Regions from separate parts of the Streptomyces sp. NPDC057697 genome, predicted to be linked through region 1. Evidence: riboswitches for the same ligand, from Rfam matches in the RefSeq annotation. Region 1 holds a riboswitch; each other region holds the start of a gene.
The links. Region 1 has a riboswitch for thiamine pyrophosphate ahead of thiO (glycine oxidase ThiO). Riboswitches for the same ligand answer to the same signal wherever they lie in the genome.

Region 1 (5,188 bases):
GGTGCGCCGCGCCGAGGGCGGCGAGCACCGGCTCCAGGATGTCCAGGGCGGCCCTCGGCTGGAGCGCGCCGCGGTCGCGCAGCACGTCGCGCAGGGTGCAGCCCGCGACGTACTCCATCGCCAGGTAGACGTACTGCCCCTGGGCGCCCTGGTCGAAGACCGCGACCACATTGGGGTGCGCGAGCCGGGCCACGGACTTGGCCTCGCGGATGAAGCGCTCGACGAACGAGGCGTCGGTCGCCAGCGCCGGGTGCATCACCTTGAGGGCGAGCACCCGGTCGAGCCGGGTGTCCATGGCCCGGTAGACCGTGGCCATGCCGCCCACGGCGATGCGGGCATCGACGCGGTAGCGGCCGTCGAGCAGCTGCCCGACGAGGGGGTCCTGGAGGGTCGTATCCACCAGGCGAGTCTACGAGCCGCCACGGACACGACCCACGGGCCGGGGCGGTCCCGGGGCCGTACTGCAGCCGAGCCGTGACAGGGACGTGCGCCGCGCGCCGTACCGGCGGCTCAGAACGCCGGGCGCTCCGGGTCCAGCGCCGCGCGCCCCTCCACCGGTGAGGACGCCTCGGCGAAGTGGCGGCGCGGAATCCGGCCGGCCCGGTACGCCAGCCGCCCGCCCTCCACCGCGTGCCGCATCGCCGCGGCCATCAGCTCGGGCTCCTGGGCCCGGGTCACGGCGGAGGCCAGCATCACCGCCGCGCACCCCAGCTCCATCGCCAGCGCCACGTCGGAGGCCGTCCCGGCGCCCGCGTCGAGGATCACCGGCACCCGGGCCCGCTCGGTGATCAGCCGGAAGTTGTGCGGGTTGCGGATGCCGAGCCCGGAGCCGATGGGGGAGCCGAGCGGCATGACCGCCGCGCACCCCACGTCCTCCAGCTTCCGGGCCAGCACCGGGTCGTCATTGGTGTACGGCAGCACGGTGAAACCGTCGTCCACCAGGATCTCCGCGGCCTCCAGCAACTCGACCGGGTCGGGCAGCAGGGTCCTTTCGTCGGCCACCACTTCCAGCTTGATCCAGTCGGTGCCGAGCGCCTCGCGGGCCAGCCGGGCGGTGAGCACGGCCTCGCCCGCGGTGAAGCAGCCCGCCGTGTTGGGCAGCACCCGGATGCCGAGCCGCCGCAGGACGGAGAGCACCGAGCCCTGCACGGTCGGGTCGAGACGGCGCATCGCGACGGTGGTCAGCTCGGTGCCGGAGGCGGTCAGCGAGCGTTCCAGCACATCGAGGCCGGCCGCCCCGCCCGTGCCCATGATCAGCCGGGAGCCGAACGTGGTCCCGCCGAGGACGAAGGGGTCGTCGGACATGGTCAGCCTCCCTGGACCGCGGTCAGGACCTCGACACGGTCACCGTCGGCCAGCACGGTGGCGGACCAGCGGCCGCGCGGTACGACCGTCTCGTTGACGGCGGCCGCGACGCCGGAGTTCGCGGCGGTCAGGGCGGCGACCAGGGCGTCCAGCGCGGTGCCCGCGGCGAGGCTCCGGACCTCGCCGTTCACGGACACGGACAGGGTGTGGGGTACGGGCTCGGCGGTCATACGGGCTGCTCCTGACGTACGGGGGCGGCGGAGGACGGGAAACGGCGGGGGGTGAAAGGGGCGGCCTGCTCGGGCGGCTCGCCGCCGGTGAGGAACTCCGCCATGACGTCACCGGTGAGGGGGGTGAGCAGCACCCCGTTGCGGTGGTGGCCGGTGGCGAGGAGGAGGCCGGGCAGGGCGGTGGGGCCGAGCAGCGGGGCGTTGTCGGGGGAGGCGGGGCGCAGCCCGGCCAGGGTCTCGGTGAGCGGCAGCTCGGTGATGCCGGGTACCAGCTCGTGGGCGTCCCGCAGCAGCTCGTAGACGCCGCCCGCGGTGACGGTGGTGTCCCAGCCCTGCTCCTCGCTGGTGGCGCCCACGACCAGCTCGCCGTTCTCGCGCGGTACGAGATAGACATGGCTGCCCCGGACCACCGCCCGGACGGTCCGGCTCAGGAACGGCGCGTACGGCGCGGGCACGGTCAGCCGCAGCACCTGGCCCTTCACCGGCCGGACCGGCGGCACGACCTCCTCGGGCAGCCCCGGCAGCCGGCCGCTGAGGCTGCCCGCGGCGAGCACGACCTGGTCGGCCGCGAGCTCCGTACCTCCGGCGAGCACCGCCCCGGCGGCCCGGTCGCCCACCACACCCAGGCGCTCCACCCGGTCGCGGTGGAAGACCACCCCGGCCCGTTCGCAGGCGGTCAGCAGGGCGGCCGCCAGCCGACGGGGATCGATCTGGTGGTCGCCGTCCACCCGCAGACCGCCGCGCACGCCCGGCGCGAGCATCGGCTCCAGCCGACGGCACTCACGGCCGGTGAGCCACTCCGACTCCAGACCCGAACGCCGCTGGAGGGCGTGCAGATCCCGCAGCTGGGCGCGGTCGTCGGCGTCCAGCGCGACGGCCAGGGTGCCGCAGGTCCGGAATCCGGTCTCCCGCCCGCTCGCCGCCTCCAGCTCGGCCACGAAGGCCGGATAGCGGGCGGCGGAGGCGAGATTGAGGCCCAGCAGCAGCTGTTCGCCGTAGTGGAGCTCGGTGACGGCGGCCAGCATTCCGGCCGCCACCCGGGCCGCCCCGCCGCCCGGCCCGGGGTCGGCGACCGCCGTGCGCAGTCCGCGCTGCGCGGCCCGCCAGGCGGTCACCAGGCCGATGATCCCGCCCCCGATGACGAGCACGTCGGATCCGTTTCCGTTCCGAGAAGAACGCATGGGCTTCCAGCCCCTCCCTTCGCCGGCATGACCCGGATCAGGTTCGTACGGTCGGAGGCCGCCCAGCCTCCCTCTCAGCCCGGTGCGTCCGGGCTCCCGCGAGTGCTTTACGTCGGCCACCCTAAACCCCGTCCCCCGGGCCCGGTAAGGGCGTGGCCGCCGCGTTCCCTCCGCCGCGGGCCCCGTCGGAGCCCCGGGAGAACGGCGGGACGGGTGCGGCCGGAGCACTCGCCCTTTTCTGATGATCTATCAGGTGCTTAAGGTGTACGGGTGAGCGAGCAGCAGCAGTCGGAGCAGCCGGAACGGCGGGCAGGACGCCGCGTCGTCATCGTCGGTGCGGGCATGGCCGGGGTGCAGACCGCGGTGGCCCTGCGGGAGCAGGGCTTCACCGGCCCCGTCACCCTGATCGGCGCCGAACCCCACCAGCCCTACGACCGGCCCCCGTTGTCCAAGGCGGTGCTGCTCGGCAAGGCCGAGGACTCCGCCTTCGACATCGACTTCGAGGCGCTGGAGATCGATCTCCGGCTGGGCCGCGAGGTCACCGGAGTGCGGCCCTCGGCGCACGAGCTGGACACCGGGTCGGGGCCCGTCCCCTACGACGTCCTGGTGATCGCGACCGGCGCCGAACCGGTCGTCCTGCCCGGGGCCGAGGGCGTTCCCGGCGTCCATCTGCTGCGCACCCTCGACGACGCGGCACGGCTGCGCCCGGTCCTGGACGAGCGGCACGGCGTCGTGGTCGTCGGCGCGGGCTGGATCGGCGCCGAGTTCGCCACCGCGGCCCGCTCCGCGGGCTGCGCGGTCACCGTGGTCGAGGCCGCCGACCGGCCCCTCGCCGGCGCGGTGCCCGCGGAGGTCGCCGCCCCGATGGCCGCCTGGTACGCGGCGAGCGGCGCCGAACTCCTCACCGGAGCCCGGGTCGCCCGCGTCGAGCCGGGCCGGGTGGTCCTCGCGGACGGCCGCACCGTCCCGGCCGGGGCGGTCGTCGTCGGCATCGGCGCACGGCCCGCCACCGGCTGGCTGGCCGGTTCCGGCATCGCCCTCGGCCCGGACGGATCGGTGACCGCCGACGCGTCGCTGCGCACCTCGCAGCCCGATGTGTACGCGGTCGGCGACTGCGCCTCCTTCCCCTCCGCCCGGTACGGCGAGCGCCTGCTCGTCCACCACTGGGACAACGCGCTCCAGGGGCCGCGCACCGCCGCCGCCAACATCATCGGGGCGGCCGCCGGTGACGGCGCGGCTCCGGCGGTCTACGACCCCGTGCCGTACTTCTGGTCGGAGCAGTTCGACCGGTTCGTGCAGTACGCGGGCCACCACGGCGCCGCCGACACCCTGCTGTGGCGCGGCGACCCGGCCGAGCCCGCCTGGTCGGTGGTCTGGCTGCGCGACGGCGTCCTGGTCGCGGTGCTCGCGGTCGGCAGGCCGCGCGATCTGGCGCAGGGGCGCAAGCTCATCGAGGCGGGGGCACGGCTCGATCCGGCGCGGGCCGCCGACGCCTCCGTACCGCTGAAGTCGGCGGTCCGTCCGTAGCGCGCCGCCGGGCGAGGGGCGTCCGGAACGCGGGCGGCCCCCAGGACCTGTCGTGGAAGTGCCTCCTGGAAGTGCCTCCTGCCGTGCGATGTCCGGCACGCACGCTCGCCGCGTGGTCGGGACCGTCCCCGTACAGCCGGTACGGGGACGGCCCTCCGCCTCGCGCTCGCACGCACCGGACGCCGCACGGCCCGGCCTCCGGCCGGACGACGGCACTTCGACGACAGGCCCTGGGGCGGCGGCCCGATCCGATGCATCGTGCGCCCTTCGGATCACCCGTCCGCTCCGGTCCCGGATCACCCGTCCGCTCCGGTTCCGGATCACCCGTCCGCTCCGGAAGGAAGTACGTGTCCCGGCACGGAGGGGTCCGCGCCCTGTGCCGGATCGCGGTGGCCGCGGCCTCGATCGCGCCGGCCGGTGGTGTGCTCGCCGCCCCGGTGCACGCGGGCACCGCCCCGAAGCCCGGCTCCGACCCGGCCGTCGGCCACCAGGACCCGGCCGACGCGCTGCCGCCGGTCTCCCAGCCCGGCGGCACCGGGCACTGTGCGGTGACGGCCGTCGACCACGACTTCGGCAACACCTTCGGCACGCCCCCCGTACACCACCACGCTCACCCGGACGTACAGGGGCACCACCGACACCGGAGCCCGCTGCGCGCGCTCCCCGGCCACCGCGCACGGCCGGGTCGCCGACGACCGGCAGGGCCGCTGCCGCACCGCCGACGTGGTCCGCGGGGCCCTGAAGGGCTGAGTCCGGGTATCGGCTGTCAGTGCGGGATGGCAGGCTTGTCCCCGTGACCGAGATTGACGCAAAGATCGATGCTCTCGTCCCCGCCTGGCTCCACCTGCCCGATATCGCCGAAATGCTCGATGTCGAGGTGACGCGCGTGCGGCAGCTGGTCAAGGAGGGCCAGCTGATCGCCGTGCGCCGTGGTGAGAACCGGAC
Region 2 (5,188 bases), on a different contig from region 1:
GCTCCCGGGTCAGTGCGCTGCTACATGCGCCGAAGGATCTGCGCGCCTGCCCGTTCGACCGTCGTACGGCTGTAGACATGGACCAGGGCGAGATGGAAGAGCGCTGGCGCAAGGGGAGCCCACCGATGGATCCGATCCGGCCGCAGTATGTACTTGACCACGGCCGCAGGACGGAAGGGCACGTAGTCGATGGTCTGATGTTCCCACCGGTCCGCGACTCCTCTGCTCATACGTGCCTGGAGACCTTCGCCGGTCATGCCCTTCAGCCTGGCGTAGAAGTGAGCACTCCAGTGGCGCTTGTCGATGTCCAGTACAAAAGCGAGCAGTTCGAGCGAGTACTCGTTCGGCTCGATGGAGAGTTCTTCCCGCATGCCGCGCCGGGCCACGGCATACAGGTCGGGGGCGCTCCGGCCCGAGGAGTCGATATGGCGTGACATGCCCTCGTTCACTGAAGAGTTCCAGACCCCTGGCGCCATGCGGACCCGGTCGCTGCGCCGGCTGACGACCAGCATGTCGTCGGTGGTCACCACCGCGATGTTGACGGCGAAACTGCACTGCAGAAACGCGGGCGCCCGTAGCGGATCGTCCGCGGCAAGGTAGCGGGACCGAGGAGTTGTGCCGTCGGCCAGCCGACGGTCGAGCTGCTGAGCCGCGAGGAACGTGTAGTAGTCCGTCGGGCGCAACCGCAGGTGCACTTCGGGCTGTTCATCCAGGGCGGTGCGGGAGACATCGAACGACTCCACCGCGTAGCGGGGGCCGTTCCACAACGGCGTCCGGCCCTCGCTACGCAGACGTTCGCTCTCGGCCTCGATCTCGGCGCGCCATCCGACCATGTCCGAGGGCAGCTCGATCGCCTCGTCGAGCACCTGGATGTACATGGCTTCCGCGGGTATCGATGTCTCGCCGTCCCCCTCCACGACCAGGGCGGACGTATGGAGGGGGCCCAGGGAGAAGGTCCTCCACGCGGGACTGGACTCCTCGCGCTGTCTCAGGCTGCGTACCGCTCTCGTGGAGCGCGTCCGCAGTTTGTACCAGCCGTCCTGCAGAGGCTGTTGGAACAGCACCGCGAACAACATGCCCAGCACCGCGCCGACTACACCGTTTGCCACATCGATCCCGCCCATGTCAGGCAGGGTAAGGACGTGGAACGACCCGTGCGCGATGTTGTCCCTTCCGTTACAGCCGGGGGCAGGGCCCCGCGCCTGGAGTGGCCCCGGACGACACAGCGACCGGGGCCCGCCCAGGAGTCGGCCCATTCGTCAGGTCAGTCCGCCATCGGCAGATAGACCCGGTTGCCGCTCGCCGCGAACTCCCTGGACTTCTCCGCCATGCCCGCCTCGATCTCCGTCTGCGATGCGCCGTGCTCGCGCCGGATGTCCTGGGAGATCTTCATCGAGCAGAACTTCGGACCGCACATCGAGCAGAAGTGCGCCGTCTTCGCCGGTTCCGCGGGCAGCGTCTCGTCGTGGAACTCCCGTGCGGTGTCCGGGTCGAGAGCCAGATTGAACTGGTCCTCCCAGCGGAACTCGAACCGGGCGTCGGAGAGCGCGTCGTCCCAGTCCTGCGCCCCCGGGTGCCCCTTCGCGAGGTCCGCCGCATGGGCCGCGATCTTGTACGTGATGACGCCGGTCTTCACATCGTCCCGGTTGGGCAGGCCGAGGTGCTCCTTGGGCGTGACGTAGCAGAGCATCGCCGTCCCCCACCACGCGATCATCGCCGCGCCGATGCCCGAGGTGATGTGGTCGTACGCCGGAGCGACATCGGTGGTCAGCGGGCCGAGCGTGTAGAACGGCGCCTCCTCGCAGATCTCCTGCTGAAGGTCGATGTTCTCCTTGATCTTGTGCATCGGGACATGGCCCGGCCCCTCGATCATGGTCTGGACGCCGAACCGCTTGGCCACCGAGTTCAGTTCGCCGAGGGTGCGCAGTTCAGCGAACTGGGCCTCGTCATTGGCGTCGGCGATGGAGCCGGGGCGCAGCCCGTCCCCCAGCGAGTACGTGACGTCGTAGGCCGCGAGGATCTCGCAGAGCTCCTCGAAGTGCTCGTACAGGAAGGACTCCTTGTGGTGCGCGAGGCACCACGCCGCCATGATCGAGCCGCCCCGGGAGACGATGCCGGTCTTGCGGCGCGCGGTCAGCGGTACGTACGGCAGGCGCACGCCGGCGTGCACCGTCATGTAGTCGACGCCCTGCTCGGCCTGTTCGATGACGGTGTCCTTGTAGATCTCCCAGTTCAGCTCCTCCGCCCGGCCGTCGACCTTTTCGAGGGCCTGGTAGAGCGGGACGGTTCCGATCGGAACGGGTGAATTACGCAGAACCCACTCACGGGTGGTGTGAATGTTGCGGCCGGTGGACAGATCCATGACGGTATCGGCGCCCCAGCGCGTCGCCCACGTCATCTTTTCCACCTCCTCCTCGATGGAGGACGTCACCGCGGAGTTGCCGATGTTGGCATTGACCTTCACCAGGAACCGCTTGCCGATGATCATCGGCTCGATCTCGGGGTGGTTGACGTTGGCGGGCAGCACCGCCCGCCCGGCCGCGATCTCCTCGCGCACCACCTCGGCATCGACGTTCTCCCGGATCGCCACGTACTCCATCTCCGGGGTGATCTCGCCCCGGCGGGCGTACGCGAGCTGGGTCACGGGCCGCCCGTCCCGGCTCCGGCGCGGCAGCCGCGGGCGGCCGGGGAAGACCGCGTCGAGGTTGCGCAGCCCGCCCCGGGGCGAGGTGTGCTTGAGCCCGTCGTCCTCGGGGCGGGCCGGGCGGCCGGGGTACTCCTCGGTGTCGCCGCGGGCGATGATCCAGTTCTCCCGCAGCGGTGCGAGACCGCGGCGGACATCGGTCTCGACGGTGGGATCGGTGTACGGCCCCGACGTGTCGTACAGCGTCACGTCCTTGCCGTTGGTGAGGTGCACCTGCCGGACCGGCACCCGGAGGTCCGGGCGCGAGCCCTGGACGTACCCCTTGTGCCAGCCGATGGACTTCCCGGCCTCGTCGCTCTGGTTCGAGGCAGGCGTGCGTGCGTCCGCTGTGGTCATGAGACCTACTCCCTACGCCGGCATTACCCGGTAACAGGTTCGGCGGTCGGCGCAGCCCGTCCCGTACGGACGTACGGATGTCAGCGCCCTCTCAGCCCGGTGCTCCGAGCTCCCGCGTGTGCAAAGGTTCCTCCACGCTAGCGCCCCTTCCGCCGTGATGAACAGAGGGCCCGTTCCTTCTTGCGATGATCGGCCGGTGACGTCCCCCCATATCGCCCACGAACCGCAGAGCCGTCCTCAGGACCAGCACCACGGTCACTCGCACGGCCACGGCCCTGCCGCCCCCGTCTCCACACATCTGCGCAAGGTCATCGCGGCCGTACTGATCCCGTTCGCCACCGCCGTCCTCGTCGGTCTGGTGGCTCTCTGGCCGGGTGGCACGCCGCCGCACGAACGGACCGGCGTCGGATTCGACCGGCAGACCCAGCAGGGAAAGGTGGTGAGTGTCGACAAGGTGGACTGCAAGGACGTGAACGCGGTTCAGACGCCCGTCGGCGGGGACACCACACCGCCCTCGGAGAGCGCACGGGGGTTGTGCGGGCACGCCACGATCGAGGTGACGACCGGTCATGACCAGGGCCGGACCTTCACCGAGATCGTCCAGCCCGACTCGCCCCGCCAGCTGCGCCGGGGCCAGGGCGTGGTCGTGGCGTACGCCCCCGACGCGCCCCACGATCTTCAGTACTCGGTGACGGACGTCAACCGGAAGTTCCCGATGACCCTGCTGGCCGGGATCTTCGCCCTGGTCGTGGTCGCGGTGGGCCGCATGCGCGGGGTGATGGCGCTGGTCGCGCTCGCCGTGTCGTTCGCCGTGCTGACCCTGTTCATCCTTCCGGCCATACTCCAGGGCTCGAATCCGCTGCTCGTCGCGGTGGTCGGGGCCGGCGCGATCATGCTGATCGCGCTCTACATGTGCCACGGTCCGAGCGCCCGCACCTCGGTGGCGGTGATCGGCACGCTGATCTCACTGCTGCTGATCGGGCTGCTCGGTTCGCTCTTCATCGGCTGGGCGAGCCTCACCGGGAACACCGACGACAACACCGGCCTCATCCACGGCCTGTACCCGCACATCGACATGAGCGGACTGCTGCTGGCCGGTGTCATCATCGGATCGCTCGGGGTCCTCGACGACGTGACCGTCACCCAGACATCGGCGGTCTGGGAACTGCACCAGGCCAACCCGTCGTTGGGTGTGCGAGGGCTCTACCGGGCAGGGATCAGGATCGGACGCGACCACATCGCCTCGGTCGTGAATACGCTGGTGCTCGCCTACGCGGGCGCCGCACTGCCGTTGCTGCTGCTGTTCTCCGTCGCCCGGAGCAGCATGGGGACGGTGGCCAACAGCGAGCTGGTGGCGGAGGAGATCGTACGAACGCTGGTCGGCTCGATCGGGCTGGTCGCCTCGGTACCGGTGACGACGGTGCTCGCCGCGTTGGTCGTCTCCGCGGACCGCACAGGGCTCGGCGCGGAAGCCGGAGCTTCGGCACCCGTACGGGCCGGGAAAGGCCGTCGTCGCAGGACCAAGCCTTGATCGTCTGCATCAGACGGGCAATTCACCCATTCGGCAGATACCGTGTTCGACCGATGAGCCGGTCGGCGGTCGTTCCCCGTCAGCCGGCGTTCTGTTCCTCGGCGAGGATCCGACCCAGGGCGTCCTCCAGGTTGCCCTCGAAGTCACCCAGCGTGCACTCCTGTCCGAGCGGAACCAGCTTGTCGGTCCGGTCGAGAAACGCCACAAGTGGTGCCGTACCGGCCCTGAAGAGGGCCCGGTCCTCGCCGACCTGAAGCCGGATGTGTACGTCGGAAAGGCCCTCGGGCTCGGTGGGTCCGATATGCACATCACCGTCACCACTGGGGCTGTTGAGGCCGTCGAGCAGCAGCTCACGGCCGAATGCCCAGGTGACGGGGGCGTCACCGGGCAGATGGAAGGTCATCCGGATCGCATATGGATCGCAGACCTCGTACCGGAGCTCCACCGGGATCCGGAAAGAGAGTTCCTCGGAAACGAGGAAGCTCATCATGACCTCAGCTTGAACCGACTCGCGCATCGTTCAACCCCGCAGTAGATGAATCTGGCCAGGAATGATCCCCCGTGGCCCTATTGACGCCATCGTGGTGCACGCGATAGCAGATCACAAGGAGTGATTT
Region 3 (5,188 bases), on a different contig from region 1:
AACCGTCCGGCGCCGAGCACCCTGGCGGCCTCCTCCTGCCGGGGGTCGAGCTGGGCCCACAGCCCGCCGACCGTCCGGACGACCACGGCGTAGTTGAAGAAGACATGAGCGAGCAGAATCGCCCAGACGGTGGTGTCGAGCCGTACGCCCCAGAGTTCGTCGAGGAATCCGCCGCGTCCCAGCAGCGCCAGGAAGGCGGTCCCGACGACCACGGTCGGCAGGACGAACGGCACCGTGACGACCGCCCGCAGCAGTTGTTTGCCGGGGAAGTCGAAGCGGGCGAAGACATAGGCGCCGGGCAGCGCGACCAGCAGGGTCAGCGCGGTCGAGGCGAGCGCCTGCCAGCAGGTGAACCAGAGGACCTCGCGGATGTCCGGCCGGGCCAGCACCTCGCCGATCCGGCCGAACTGCCAGACGCCGTCCACCTTCAGGCCCCGGCCGACGATCGCGACGACCGGGTAGGCGAAGAACAGCCCGAAGAACGCGACGGGCACGGCCATCAGCCCCAGCCGCACGGCGGCGCCGCGCCGGGCCCGCGCGCGGGCGGATCCGGCGCGCGCCGAGCGCGCCGACCGGCCGCGGGGAGCGTTCCCGCCCGCGTCCGGCCGACGTGCGGGCGTCTTCGCTACTTCACTACGAGCGAGGACCACGACTGGACCCACTGCTCACGGTTCTTGGCGATGAGGTCCGGGGCCACGGTCGTCGGCCGGTCCACCGTCGCGCCGAACTTCGTGAAGAGCTCCGGCAGCTTCGCGTCCTTGGCGACCGGGTTCACGAACATGTTGAGCGGCATGTCCTCCTGGAAGCTCTTGCCGATCAGGAAGTCCAGCAGCGCCTTGCCGCCCGCCTCGTTCTTCGCGCCCTTGAGCAGGCCCGCGAACTCGATCTGGCGGAAGCAGGTCCCGGTGGCCACCCCGGTCGGCGCGGTCTTCGGCTGCGGCTTCGCGTACAGCACCTCGACGGGCGGGCTGGAGGCGTACGAGACGACGAGCGGCCGGTCCGCCTTGGCCTTCCTGCCGCCCGCGGAGCCGGAGAACTCCTCGTTGTACGCCTGCTCCCAGCCGTCGACGACCTTGACGCCGTTGTCCTTCAGCTTCTTCCAGTAGTCCTGGTAGCCCTTCTCCCCGTAGGTGGCGACGGTGCCGAGGAGGAAGCCGAGGCCGGGCGAGGAGGTCCCGGCGTTCTCCGTGACGAGGAGGTTCTTGTACGCGGGCTTCGCCAGGTCGTCGAAGGACTGCGGCGGCGCGAGCTTCTTGTCGGCGAAGTACTTCTTGTCGTAGTTGACGCAGATGTCGCCGGTGTCGACCGGGGTGACCCGGTGCTGGTCCGCGTCGAGCCGGGTGTCCGCCGCGACCCGGCCGAGGCCCTTCGCCTCGTACGGCGTGAAGAGCCCGCTGTCGAGGGCGCGGGAGAGCAGCGTGTTGTCGACGCCGAAGAACACGTCGCCGCGCGGCGAGCCCTTGGTGAGGATCTCCTGGTTGAGCGCGACACCCGCGTCGCCGCTCTTCAGCACCTTGACGGTGTAGCCGGTCTCCTCGGTGAACTCCTTCAGCACGTCCTTGGAGGCGTTGAAGGAGTCGTGGCTGACGAGGGTCACGGTCTTGGAGCCCGAGCCCTTCGTACCGCCGGTGGCCGAGTCGTCGGAGCTCCCGCATCCGGCGAGTGCGGTGACGCCGAGCGCGGCGGCGACGGCCGATGCCGCGAGCTGCCTGGTCCTGCGCGTGGTGCTCATTGTGGATTCCTCCTGGGTTTTGGCCAGGAAGAGACGCGGCCCCGCCCGCGGGAAGCGGGCAGGGCGCAACAGCATGAGTTGATGACCGAACTTCCTACCCGGAATGACCCGGGCGAGGTTCAGAGGGTCTGCGGCCGACCTGTCCTCGGTGCCGCACTCTCAGCGCTGTGGCGCTCCCCTGTCGGAATATGAAGTTGATTTCAGGCCCAGATTACACGGGCACGGGGGCCCGCCCGGGGGCGGCCTCAGCGCTCGGCCGCCGCCAGCTGCCCGCAGGCTCCGTCGATCTCCTGGCCACGGGTGTCCCGCACGGTGACCGGCACCCCATGGGCCGCGATCGCCTCGACGAACGCCTTCTCGTCCTCCGGGCGGGAGGCGGTCCACTTGGAACCGGGCGTGGGGTTCAGCGGGATCAGGTTGACGTGCACCCGCTTGCCCTTGAGGAGCCGGCCGAGCCGGTCGCCGCGCCACGCCTGGTCGTTGATGTCGCGGATCAGCGCGTACTCGATCGAGATGCGGCGGCCGGACTTCTCCGCGTACTCCCACGCGGCGTCCAGCACCTCCGCCACCTTCCAGCGTGTGTTCACCGGAACGAGGGTGTCACGCAGCTCGTCGTCCGGGGCGTGCAGCGAGACGGCGAGGCGGCACTTGAAGCCCTCGTCCGCGAAACGGAGCATCGCGGGCACCAGGCCCACGGTGGAGACGGTGATCCCGCGCTGCGAGAGCCCCAGCCCGTCCGGCTCCGGGTCGGTCAGCCGCCGGATCGCGCCGACCACGCGGTTGTAGTTGGCGAGCGGCTCGCCCATGCCCATGAAGACGATGTTGGAGAGCCGCGCCGGACCCCCGGGGACCTCCCCGTCACGCAGCGCCCGCATCCCGTCCACGATCTGGTGGACGATCTCGGCGGTCGACAGATTGCGGTCGAGACCGGCCTGCCCCGTCGCGCAGAACGGGCAGTTCATCCCGCATCCGGCCTGCGAGGAGATGCACATCGTCACCCGCTCCGGGTAACGCATCAGGACGGACTCGACGAGCGTGCCGTCGTGCAGCTTCCAGAGCGTCTTGCGGGTGGTGTCGTCGTCGCAGCTGATGTGGCGGACCACGGACATCAGGTCGGGGAACATCGCCTCGGCGAGCTTGTCCCGCGATCCGGCCGGGATGTTGGTCCACTCGGCCGGGTCGTGCGCGTACCGCGCGAAGTAGTGCTGCGAGAGCTGCTGGGCGCGGAAGGGCTTCTCGCCGATCGCGGCGACGGCTTCCTTGCGCTCGGCGGGCGTGAGGTCGGCGAGGTGCCGCGGCGGCTTCTTGGCTCCGCGGGGCGCGACGAAAGTGAGTTCTCCGGGCTTAGGCATGGTTCATCCAGTGTCGCAGACGGAACGGTGAGGGCCCGCCGTCCTGTGGACAGCGGGCCCTCACTCGTAAAATCCCAGCTCAGGGACGTGGTCTCAGCCGGAGCCGACGAACAGCACCAGCAGCAGCCAGACCACCGGGGCGGTCGGCAGGAGCGAGTCCAGCCGGTCCATGATGCCGCCGTGCCCCGGCAGCAGCGTGCCCATGTCCTTGATGCCGAGGTCCCGCTTGATCATCGATTCGCCCAGGTCGCCGAGGGTGGCGCTGGCCGCGACCGCGAGGCCGAGCAGCAGCCCCTGCCACCAGGAACCGCCGTCGATCAGGAACTGCATGCACAGCGCACCCGCCACCATCGCGAAGGCGACGGCCCCGAACAGGCCCTCCCGGGTCTTTCCGGGGCTGATGCGCGGCGCGAGCTTGTGCTTCCCGAAGCGCCAGCCGACGGCGTACGCGCCCGTGTCGCTCACCACGGTGAGCAGCAGGAAGGTGAGCACCCGCCACGGCCCGTCGTCGGCGGCCAGGAGCATGACGACGAACGTGGCGAGGAACGGCACGTAGAACGTCGCGAAGACACCGGCCGTGACGTCCTTGAGGTAGCCCTCGGGCGGCTCGGTCATCCGCTGGACGAGCACCGCCAGCGCGGTCAGCGCCGTCGCCACCCAGGCGCCCTCGGCACCCCACACGTAACCGGCGACGACCATCGCCGCGCCGCCCACCGCCAGCGGGACGAGCGGCGCCCTGATGCCCTTGCGCTCCTGAAGCCGGGAGGTCAGCTCCCACAGGCCCACGACGACGGCGACGACGATCACACCGACGAAGACGGCCTTCACGATGAAGAGCGAGGCGACGATGACGGCGCCGAGCCCCACACCGACCCCTATGGCGGCTCGCAGATCACGGCCCGCACGCTTCTTCTGCGGGGACGGTGGCGCGGTGGACATGGGCTCCTGCGGCTTCTCGTCACGGATCGGGGGGCCGCCGCTCGGGCGCGCGGTCCCCTGGTCCCGGTCATCACGGTCGTCAGCGTCTCTACCTGCGTCGGGAACGTCCGGCACGATGGGCATGGGCCGAGTCTGCTGGGCGTCATGCACATCGTATGCAGGACCCGCCGGAGCAGCCCGCATCTCGGGCGCACCCCAGCGGCCGACTCCCTGCGGGGCGCCCCAGGAGGAGTCGCTCATCAGACTTCGAGCAGCTCGGCTTCCTTGTGCTTGAGCAGCTCGTCGACCTGCGCGACGTACTTCGCGGTGGTGTCGTCGAGCTCCTTCTCCGCGCGACGCACCTCGTCCTCGCCCGACTCCTTGTCCTTGACCAGCTTGTCGAGGGTCTCCTTGGCCTTGCGGCGCACGGCGCGGATGGAGATCTTGGAGTCCTCGGCCTTGCCCTTGGCGACCTTGATGTAGTCGCGGCGGCGCTCCTCGGTGAGCTCAGGGAAGGTCACCCGGATGATATTGCCGTCGTTGCTCGGGTTGACGCCGAGGTCCGAGTCGCGGATGGCCTGCTCGATGTTGCGCAGCGCGGTCTTGTCGAACGGCGTCACGACGGCCATGCGCGGCTCGGGCACCGAGAACGAGGCGAGCTGGTTGATCGGGGTCAGCGCGCCGTAGTAGTCGGCGACGATCTTGTTGAACATCGCCGGGTGCGCACGGCCGGTACGGATCGCGGCGAAGTCCTCTTTCGCGACGACGACGGCCTTCTCCATCTTCTCCTCGGCCTCGAGGAGGGTTTCTTCGATCACCACGTGCTCCTGCGTGTCTTGAGCGGGCCCGGCGTGCCGGGGCCCGGCGGGTCCTGCGTCGCGTCCTCACCTGCACGGTGTCCGACCGGCAGGCCGTTGTCCATCCTTCGGGCCGGCCCGGGGTCTCCCCCGGGGGCCCGGACCTCCCGTCGGATCCGGGAAGGTCCCCCGGTCCTCAGGCCCGGGTGCTCCGGTCACTCACGAGCGTGCCGATCTTCTCACCCTTGACCGCGCGGGCGATATTGCCGGTGGCGGTCAGCTCGAAGACGAGGATCGGCAGGTCGTTGTCGCGGCAGAGCGTGATGGCGGTGGCGTCGGCGACTTTGAGATCGCGGGCGAGAACCTCGCTGTACTCGAGCGCGTCGAAC

Region 2: another riboswitch for thiamine pyrophosphate. It lies ahead of thiC (phosphomethylpyrimidine synthase ThiC); the one in region 1 lies ahead of thiO (glycine oxidase ThiO).
Region 3: another riboswitch for thiamine pyrophosphate. It lies ahead of ACFVFH_RS26020 (thiamine ABC transporter substrate binding subunit); the one in region 1 lies ahead of thiO (glycine oxidase ThiO).

Annotation. Positions count from the first base shown of each region.
Region 1 is NZ_JBHVJA010000001.1:340,515-345,702, reverse strand. Features, by position in the region: gene pknB (Stk1 family PASTA domain-containing Ser/Thr kinase) at 1-400, opposite strand, end outside; gene ACFVFH_RS01560 (thiazole synthase) at 511-1,305, opposite strand; gene thiS (sulfur carrier protein ThiS) at 1,308-1,535, opposite strand; gene thiO (glycine oxidase ThiO) at 1,532-2,716, opposite strand; TPP riboswitch at 2,714-2,826, opposite strand; gene ACFVFH_RS01545 (NAD(P)/FAD-dependent oxidoreductase) at 2,987-4,243, shown strand; gene ACFVFH_RS01540 (hypothetical protein) at 4,591-5,040, shown strand; gene ACFVFH_RS01535 (Rv2175c family DNA-binding protein) at 5,037-5,188, shown strand, end outside.
Region 2 is NZ_JBHVJA010000003.1:243,640-248,827, forward strand. Features, by position in the region: gene ACFVFH_RS10885 (hypothetical protein) at 21-1,124, opposite strand; gene thiC (phosphomethylpyrimidine synthase ThiC) at 1,265-3,040, opposite strand; TPP riboswitch at 3,033-3,166, opposite strand; gene ACFVFH_RS10895 (YibE/F family protein) at 3,237-4,571, shown strand; gene ACFVFH_RS10900 (SsgA family sporulation/cell division regulator) at 4,651-5,088, opposite strand.
Region 3 is NZ_JBHVJA010000011.1:100,539-105,726, forward strand. Features, by position in the region: gene ACFVFH_RS26015 (ABC transporter permease) at 1-500, opposite strand, end outside; gene ACFVFH_RS26020 (thiamine ABC transporter substrate binding subunit) at 626-1,732, opposite strand; TPP riboswitch at 1,806-1,922, opposite strand; gene rlmN (23S rRNA (adenine(2503)-C(2))-methyltransferase RlmN) at 1,978-3,084, opposite strand; gene ACFVFH_RS26030 (phosphatidate cytidylyltransferase) at 3,178-4,263, opposite strand; gene frr (ribosome recycling factor) at 4,263-4,820, opposite strand; gene pyrH (UMP kinase) at 4,996-5,188, opposite strand, start outside.